3 regions of the Georhizobium profundi genome follow, and region 2 is predicted to be linked to each of the others. Evidence: predicted binding sites of a transcription regulator. Region 2 holds the regulator's gene; each other region holds the start of a gene.
What was found. The regulator PhoB, encoded in region 2, activates phosphate uptake and scavenging genes when phosphate is short. The targets are predictions, from matches to a motif close to TGTCATNNANCTGTCAT.

Region 1 (3,088 bases), 630 kb from region 2:
TCGCAACAAAGCCCACATCCTTAAACTGCTCGCCCGCAACGTTCACCGACACGCCGACATCGGCAGGCCACAGGCTTGCATGGCGGCAGGCTTCCGCAAGCACCCATTTGCCAAGCGGCACGATGAGGCCCGATTTCTCGGCGACGGGAATGAACATGTCGGGACGAACGACGAGGTCGCCGCGCTGCCACCGCACCAGCGCCTCGAAGCCCTTGACCCGGCCGGTTTCCAGATGGACGATCGGCTGATATTCGAGGAAGAACTGCTGCTCCTCGATGGCGAGCCGCAGGTCCTTTTCCATCATCATGCGCTGCTCGGCCTCATAGGCGAGCGTGCTGTCGTAGAGGACGAAATGACTGCCGGGCACTTCCTTTGCGCGGTAAAGCGCCAGATCGGCGCGGCGCAACACATCCGACATGGTCTTGTCGTCGGGGCCAAGCCAAGTCACGCCGATGCTGCCGCCAGTTGCAAGCCGCAGGTCTCCCAGTTCGAACGGAAACGAGATCAGCGAAACGAGCGCATCGCAGAATGCGTTGATGACCTTGGCTGACGGTCCACCACTCCACAGGATGACGAATTCGTCGCCTCCGAGCCGGTAGATGCCCTGTTCCGGACCGCTGGCCGCCCGCAGCCGATCGGACAGCGCAAGCAGGATCGCATCGCCGACATTGTGCCCCATGGTGTCGTTGATGAACTTGAACTTGTCGAGATCGAGCAGCATCAGCGCCGGCCGATTGTTCGGCCCGACACCCTCGGCGATCCGGTCGAGCACGTCGCACTCCAGCGCGTGCCGGTTCTTCAGCGATGTCAGGGAATCGTGAAACGCATTGTGCTCGAGCGTGTGTTCGGCTTCGATGCGGCGCTCTAGCTCGGCAACGAGCCGTGCGCGGGATTCGCCGACCTTGAAGAAGGTGTAGCCCATCAACGCCGGAAAGAGCGCCACGGCCGTGTAGACGGGATTGGTCTGGACCAGCGACGTGAAAGGCTCAGCGCTTTGGATCACCGCTGCATCGTAGGCGAAGGCCGCTGACGTGAAAATCGAGCCGAAAGCCGTGCCAGCGAAGGCATAGCGCGCTCTTATGCTCGTAATGACGTCCGAAAGCATCCACCATCCCGATCTTCATGATCCCGATCGTGAAAAATCTACCATTTCAAGCATTAAGCATTGGTTAGCGTAGAAACTGGATAAAGTTTGATGAAGCGTTAAAACAAGCCTCAAAATTTTAGAGGATGCTTGGACACATCATCGACTTCCGTCGCGTCCGGCTGCGCCGTCACAGGGCTGTAATGTCGCCCCGCTAGGCAGTTTTCCCATCGAAGCGCGAGGGAGAATCGCCTGCCATGACCGGTATCACGCGAGGCCTGCCCGGCCGGAAGACCCGCCATATCCGCGACGCCGTGTTGCGTCACTCGCCGATCAGCAAGGCCGGTCTTTCCGAGCGCCTTTTTGCCTTCGTGTTTTCGGGTCTCGTCTATCCCCAGATCTGGGAGGACCCGGAGGTCGACATGCAGGCCATGGCCCTGACGCCGAAAAGCCGCATCGTCACCATCGGTTCGGGCGGCTGCAACGTTCTGTCCTATCTCACTCGGGCACCGGCGCGCATTGATGTGGTCGATCTGAACCGCGCGCATATCGCCTTGAACAAGCTGAAGCTCGCCAGTGTTGCGCATCTTCCGAGCCAGAGCGACTTCTTCCGCTTCTTCGCAGGCACGCACCAGTCGCACAACAGCCTTGCCTACCACCAGTTCGTCGCACCGCATCTGGATGCGCAAAGCCGCGCCTACTGGGAAGGTCGCGGGCTCAACGGGCGGAAACGCATCACGATTTTCAATCGCAATTTCTACCGAAGCGGGCTTCTCGGTCTCTTCATCTCCGCCGGCCACCTGGCCGCACGGCTCCATGGCGTGAACCCCGCAGAGATCATGCAGACGCGCTCCATGCGCGAGCAGCGACAATTTTTCGACGAGCACCTCGCGCCGCTCTTCGACAAGCCGCTCATCCGCCTGCTGACGCGCAGCAAGGCATCGCTGTTCGGGCTCGGCATCCCGCCTGCCCAATATGAAGAGCTGGCTGCGGCGGACGCAGAGATGCGCGTGACCAACGTCTTGCGAGCGCGCCTCGAAAAACTCGCCTGCCATTTTCCGCTGGAAGACAACTATTTCGCCTGGCAGGCATTTGCCCGGCATTATCCGGAGCCGGACGAAGGGTCGCTGCCGCCTTACCTGCAAGCCCGGCATCATGCGACCCTGCGAGAGAACGCCGGTCGTGTCTTCGTCCACCACCAGAGCTTCACGACGCTGCTTGCCGACAAGCCTGCGTCGTCGGTCGATCGTTACATCCTGCTCGACGCCCAGGACTGGATGAGCGACGCGCAGTTGAACGCGCTCTGGACGGAAATCTGCCGGACGGCCGCGCCAGGCGCGCGTGTCATTTTCCGAACGGCCGGTGAACCCTCCATTCTTCCAGGCCGTCTCCTGCCCGTCCTTCTCGACCAGTGGAATTACAACGCAGCCGCCAGCGCGGAAGGCCACGCGCGCGATCGCTCCGCCATCTATGGCGGCCTCCATGTGTATGAGCGCAAAGGCGCATGATGGGGCTGGAACGCACGCAATCCGCCGAGCACGCGGTGTTGATGGACGGCGTCTACCGCTATCAGCGCCACATCTACGATCTGACGCGCAAATACTTCCTGCTTGGACGGGATCAGATGCTCGACGCGTTGGCGGTCCCGAGCGGTGGCACTGTGCTGGAACTTGGCTGCGGTACAGGACGCAACCTCCTGGCCGCCGCGAAGCGCTATCCCGATGCCCGCTATTGCGGCATCGACATCTCGCCGCAGATGCTGGAGACCGCGAGAGGCAACATCGATCGGGCCGCACATGCCCGAAAGATCATCGTCGCGGAAGGCGATGCGACGAATTTCGACTGCCAGGCGCTCTTCGGCTTCGACAAGGCCGACCGCGTGTTCATCTCCTACGCCGTCTCGATGATCCCGAGCTGGCAGCAGGCGATTGCCGCAGCACTCAAGGCCACCAAACCCGGTGGCTCCGTCCACATCGTCGATTTCGGCCAGCAGGTTGAATTGCC
Region 2 (3,088 bases):
ACGCATGGTGGGCGACGCCGTCGCCGCGCTGGTGGCTTCCGATGCGGGGAGCGCCCAGCGGATCATCGCCGAGGACATCATTCTCGACGATGCCGAACGCGACATCAACGAGCGTGCCATCGTCGTCATCGCCAAGCGTCAGCCCATGGCACACGATCTGCGCGAAGTGATGGGCGCGATCCGCATCGCGGCTGACCTCGAGCGCGTCGGCGATATGGGAAAGAATATCGCCAAGCGCGTGGTCGCCGTCCAGGGCACGGCCCAGCCGAAGCAACTGGTGCGGGGGCTCGAGCACCTCTCCGAACTCGCTTTGACGCAGCTGAAGGAAGTGCTCGATGCCTATTCGACGCGCTCCGCCGTTGCGGCGAACCAGGTGCGCCAGCGCGACGACGAAATCGACGCAATGTACACGTCGTTGTTCCGTGAGTTGCTGACCTACATGATGGAAGATCCGCGCAACATTTCGGCCTGCACGCATCTACTGTTCTGCGCCAAGAACATCGAGCGCATCGGCGATCATGCAACCAACATCGCCGAGACGATCTACTATATGGCGACCGGCGACCGGCTGCTCGGCGAACGGCCGCGCGGCGACAAGACTGCGACGGTGATGGCCAGCGGCCACTGACGGAGACGATGGGAAGATGCTGCCAAAGATAACGGTCGTCGAGGACGAAGAAGCGCTGAGCGTGCTCCTGCGTTACAATCTGGAAGCCGAAGGCTACAAGGTCGACACTGTTCTTCGCGGCGACGAGGCCGAGATCCAGCTGAAAGAGCGTGTTCCGGACCTGCTCATCCTGGACTGGATGCTTCCAGGCGTCTCTGGCATCGAGCTCTGCCGCCGGCTGCGCGCGCGGCCTGAAACCGAACGCTTGCCGATCATCATGCTGACGGCGCGTGCTGAAGAGAGCGAGCGCATTCGCGGTCTCGCGACCGGTGCCGACGACTATGTGGTGAAGCCGTTTTCGACGCCTGAACTGATGGCGCGTGTTCGCGCCATGCTGCGTCGCGCCAAGCCCGAGGTCATCTCTTCGGTGCTGCAGAGCGGCGACATCACGCTCGATCGCGAAACGCACCGCGTCCACCGCAAGGGGCGCGAGATCCGGCTTGGACCGACAGAATTCAAGCTACTGGAATTTCTGATGTCGTCGCCTGGTCGCGTCTATTCGCGCGCGCAACTGCTCGATGGCGTGTGGGGCCATGACATCTATGTCGACGAGCGCACGGTGGATGTCCATGTCGGCCGGCTGCGCAAGGCGATCAATCTCGCCAACATGCGTGATGTCATCCGCACGGTGCGGGGCGCCGGCTACGCGCTGGAAGGCTGAGCGCCTTCTTCATTCTCAGCTTGAATTTGACGACGACGGCGCGCGATCAGCGCGCCCGGCGCCTTTCGCCCGAGACCTGGAAGGCGAGACGCGCGTGGTATTTGCAGTAGGGCGTGTTCTCGCCTGAATCGTGGCCGCAGAAGTGGAAGTCTTCGTGCATCGGGTCGCCAACCGGCCACTTGCATGTGCGCTCAGTCAGGTCGACCAGCGCCAAGCGCTTGGCGATCGGCACGACGACATCGCTGACGGGACGTGTCTGCGGCGCTGCTTCCATGGCGACATCTTCACGCACCGCGGCGGCTGCGCCACCTCGGGAAATCGTGCGCGGTGCTGCAGGGCGGGCGTTGAAGTTGGAGGCCGGGCGCGGAGCCGGTGCCGGGCGTTTTGCGCGCGGAGCAGGGGTGCCTCCGGACTTTGCGCGTCCCGGCAGGTTCAGCCGATGTACTTTGCCGATGACAGCATTTCGTGTCACGCCACCCAATTGTGCGGCAATCTGGCTCGCGCTGAGGCCGTCGGCCCACAATTTGGTAAGTTTTTCGACGCGCTCATCGGTCCAATTCATGGCCGCAACTCCAGTTTCGATATAGGGCGCAGCAGAATCCCTCGGCGCTGGCCCGAAGTATCAACGGAACCGCGTCGCCTTAATACTGTGTGATGACTAGGTCCGCCGCATGCAGTCTAGTGCTGTTATTTCAACTTAATGGTCGGCAGACTCCGTGACAAGAGTCCCGGGAATCGGCCGATTCGCTTTTTTGAGTTTTCCCCAACTTGGGGCTTTTTAGGCGAATTGCGTGGTAGCCGGCACAAGGGGCGTTTTCTTGACAGCGCCGGGCGAAATGAAGATAGTGCGTCGGGCCGCCGCAGGGCGGCTTTTCAATTTTCAGGCCGCAGTCCTTGAGGTTTGCGACGCGAACCGTCCGACCCTTTTGCGGTGTGGCCTTGAGTGGGAGTTTGCGCCAGATGGCACCGGCGTCGCCGCTTTTCGAGACTTACAACCGCGCTCCGCTCCGCTTCGAGCGTGGCGATGGTGTCTGGCTGACGAGCGAGGATGGCAAGCGATATCTGGATTTCGCCGCTGGCATCGCCGTGAACTCGCTCGGGCATTCCCATCCGCATCTCGTCGCCGCGCTCAAGGAGCAGGCCGACAAATTGTGGCACCTGTCCAATCTCTATGAGATTCCCGGGCAGGAGCGGCTTGCGCGCCGCCTGACGGAGGCGACCTTCGCGGATCGCGCCTTCTTCACCAATTCCGGTGCCGAAGCGCTGGAGTGTGCGATCAAGACCGCACGCCGTTATCATCATGCGCGCGGGCAGGGCGAGCGGTTCCGCATCGTCACCTTCGAAGGGGCATTCCACGGGCGGACGCTCGCGACGATCGCTGCCGGTGGCCAGCCCAAATATCTCGAAGGCTTCGGGCCCAAGGTCGAGGGTTTCGACCAGGTACCGTTCGACGATTGGGCCGCACTCGAAGCCGCTGTCACCGAGGATACGGCCGCGATTCTGATCGAGCCCGTGCAGGGCGAGGGCGGTGTTCGGCCGGTTCCCGACGAACGGCTGCGCCAACTGAGGGCTCTGTGCGACGAGACCGGTACGCTGCTGATCTTCGACGAAGTGCAGTCGGGCGTCGGTCGCACGGGCAAGCTCTTCGCGCATGAATGGTCGGGCATTTCGCCGGACATCATGGCGGTCGCCAAAGGCATCGGTGGAGGGTTCCCGCTCGGCGTCTGTCTCGCAACGTCCGAAGCGGCCGCGGGAATGGT
Region 3 (3,088 bases), 490 kb from region 2:
AACATGAGCGTCAGTGCGGCGCAGACCACGTTCTGGATCTACTCGGCCGTCATGGGCCTGTCTCTATCGTCGATCTTCCTGGTCTTCACGGGCCAGAGCATCGTACAGACATTCTTCATCACCGCCGCATCGTTCGGCGCACTGTCGCTTTACGGCTACACGACGAAGCGCGATCTGTCAGGCATGGGTTCGTTCCTTTTCATGGGCTTGATCGGTCTGATCATCGCCATGGTCGTGAACATCTTCCTTGCTTCGAGCGCTCTGCAGTTCGCGATCTCGGCAATCGGCGTCCTGATCTTCGCAGGCCTGACGGCTTACGATACGCAGGAAATCAAGACGATGTACTATGAAGGCGACTCAAGCGATGCCGCCGGCCGCAAGGCCATCATGGGTGCGCTTCGCCTGTACCTCGACTTCATCAACATGTTCATGTTCCTGCTGCAGTTCATGGGCAACCGCGAATAAGCAGAACACGGATAGGTGTTTCGAAAGGGCGGCCTGCGGGTCGCCCTTTTTCGTTGCGGGATCGTCATCATGCGCGCTGGTATCAGACCTGAAGCTAGGCTATCTGGCGAGCGAAACCGAACGCGATGGTGCTTGCCCCATGTCTTTCTCAATCCGTCCCGCCACGTCCGCCGATCTCGATGCGATCACCGCAATCTATCGGGAGAATGTGCAGAACGGCACGGCAACCTACGAGCTTGATGCGCCCGATCGCACCGAGATGGAACGTCGGTTTTCAACGATCACGGGCAAGGGATACCCCTATCTCGCGGCAGAAGGAGCCGACGGGGCCTTGATCGGCTACGCCTATGCATCCGCTTTCCGGGACAGACCGGCCTATTCGTGGCTGGTTGAGGATTCCATCTATCTCGCACCAGAGGCGCGCGGGCAGGGTCTGGGCAAGGCCCTGCTCGCAGACCTGCTGTCGCGGACCGAGGCGCTTGGGTTCCGGCAGATGGTTGCAGTGATCGGCGGTGCCCATCCCGCATCGGTCGCCGTGCACCGTGCCTGTGGCTTCGACTTGATCGGCACGATGCCAGGCACAGGTTTCAAATTCGGCCGATGGCTGGATACCGTCATCATGCAGAAGGCGCTGGGCGCGGGTAACGAAACGCCGGCGGATTTGACGCGCTATCCGGGCACGCTGGCGAACGGCATCGCTGGTCGGTGAGATATATGACGGCTCGACGGTTAGATACCGACGAGCTTCGGCTTCTTGTCGAGCACGCGCAGCACGGTTTCCAGTTCGTGGCCGCGCTTCAGAATCATACCATTGGCCGCAACGACGCTGAACGCTCCCTGTCGACGGGCATTCTTCGGGCATTTTTCGATCCGGTAGAGCGGGACCTCACTTGTGCGTCGAAATGCGGAAAATACGGCCTTCTCGCGAAGATGGTCGAGCGCGTAATCGCGCCACTCTCCGGACGCAACCATGCGGCCATAGAGTCTCAGGATCGTATCGAGTTCGCGGCGATTGAAGGTGACGGGAAGAGGCTCGGCGCCGCTTTTGTAATCCGTCATATGGACGATGTTTGCGCCCTGTTCTGGCACGTGATCCGTCATCGGGTCTCCTGGGATTTCCGACCTTGGGCATGACAACCGTGTGACAGTTTGCCTGCCGGCTGCCGAAATGCAAGGAAAAGAAAGCGTTAAAAGGCCGATCACGAAAGGCGACCGTGCGCGTTACCAAGTGAACCGAAACGGTTACTTGAGCGGGTTTTGGCCGCAATTGGGCCGCACCGATGCCCGAATTGGAGACGAGATTCCGATCGTTGCCTCAGACGGCTCGGTCCGGTGACTTTCGAATTCAAAGCCCCCCAGCCCCTCGAAACCGCTGGGCCGAGCCAACTCCCTGATGCAGCATTCGAAAAGGTCGCTTCGGCGACCTTTTTTTGTGTCCGCTCTTCCTGAGGAATGCTCTCAATCAGTTCTTGCAGAAGGCTCGATGAGCGCTGCACCGATAATCGCGCCGGGCGCGCGGCCGTTCACCATTCTCTGCAGCAGGATTGCGCCATTCCGGTTGACCCAGTCGTCGATCATCATGGCGGGCAAGGTGATGCGCTCGGCGTCGCCCTTCCAGACACCAACGATCTGAAGTTCGCGTACGCTGTTCACGTAGGTGTAGCTTGCGCCATCGTTTTCGCCGGCCTCGATCGGCACGGTGTTCTCGCGATCGAAGACGACGAGCACCACATGGGCCTTTCCTTCGCCCTCGCCGACATCGATGACGAGCGTATCGTCATCATGGGCGACGTCGACGTCGACCACGAGGCCGCGGCCGTCGCGCTCCATCGCGGAAAGGGTGGTGTCGATATGCCCGCGCGAGGCGCCATTGACGTGGTCGCGGCCATTGAGAACGGCCTGGGGAGTGTAAACGCTCTTGCGCTCGAAGGTCGTTGCATAGGCCTTTTGGCGCGCGGTGTTTTCCGGCGAGGCCAGCGTGTCCTTCCAGCCGAGATAATTCCAGTAGTCGACATGATAGGCGAGTGCGATCACGTCGCCTTCTTCGGCCAGATCGGCGAGCACGGCATCTGCCGGCGGGCAGGAGGAGCATCCCTGGCTTGTGAAGAGCTCGACGACACCCAGCGGCTTGTCGCCTGCTATGGTGGCGGTTGGGCAGACGGCGAGCGACAGAAGCAGCAGCGCCGGCGCAATCTTCGATCTGACCATCATCAACTTGACCATTCTGGCGCACGCCATGGCGCATATGGCCCGAAACTGTCGATCACGGGTCCTTCTTGCGCTGTCCATCCGTTAAAAACGCTACAGGCCGCGCAGATCAAGCAAAAGTCACGTTCGAGTGACGCGCGCGCCCCGAATTTTTGATCCGGGGCGGACATCGAAGTCGAAGCTCGAGGCCGCACTGCACGGCCTCAAGCGGATTCAAGCAGTATCAGGCAGCAAGATCGCGCAGAACCGTCTGCAGAATCCCGCCATTTTCCATGTAGGTGACCTCATCCAGCGTCTCGACGCGGCTGATGATCGTGACGTCCTTGACCGTGCCGTCGCCGTAGGTGATGCGGGCGGTCTTGGTTTCGCGGGGCTTCAGCTTGGTGAGGCCTTCGATAGTCACGGTTTCGTCACC

Region 1: the regulator PhoB is predicted to act here: its motif matches at 1,273-1,289, upstream of D5400_RS08205 (BtaA family protein).
Region 3: the regulator PhoB is predicted to act here: its motif matches at 1,596-1,612, upstream of D5400_RS03060 (DUF2794 domain-containing protein).

What each region holds. Positions count from the first base shown of each region.
Region 1 covers NZ_CP032509.1:1,756,166-1,759,253, reverse strand. The annotation lists gene D5400_RS08210 (putative bifunctional diguanylate cyclase/phosphodiesterase) at 1-1,105, opposite strand, end outside; gene D5400_RS08205 (BtaA family protein) at 1,342-2,592, shown strand; gene D5400_RS08200 (class I SAM-dependent methyltransferase) at 2,589-3,088, shown strand, end outside.
Region 2 covers NZ_CP032509.1:1,128,863-1,131,950, forward strand. The annotation lists gene phoU (phosphate signaling complex protein PhoU) at 1-628, shown strand, start outside; gene phoB (phosphate regulon transcriptional regulator PhoB) at 645-1,328, shown strand; gene D5400_RS05280 (GcrA family cell cycle regulator) at 1,375-1,890, opposite strand; gene D5400_RS05285 (aspartate aminotransferase family protein) at 2,289-3,088, shown strand, end outside.
Region 3 covers NZ_CP032509.1:640,132-643,219, forward strand. The annotation lists gene D5400_RS03050 (Bax inhibitor-1/YccA family protein) at 1-465, shown strand, start outside; gene D5400_RS03055 (GNAT family N-acetyltransferase) at 605-1,174, shown strand; gene D5400_RS03060 (DUF2794 domain-containing protein) at 1,195-1,524, opposite strand; gene D5400_RS03065 (DUF1223 domain-containing protein) at 1,924-2,676, opposite strand; gene acnA (aconitate hydratase AcnA) at 2,897-3,088, opposite strand, start outside.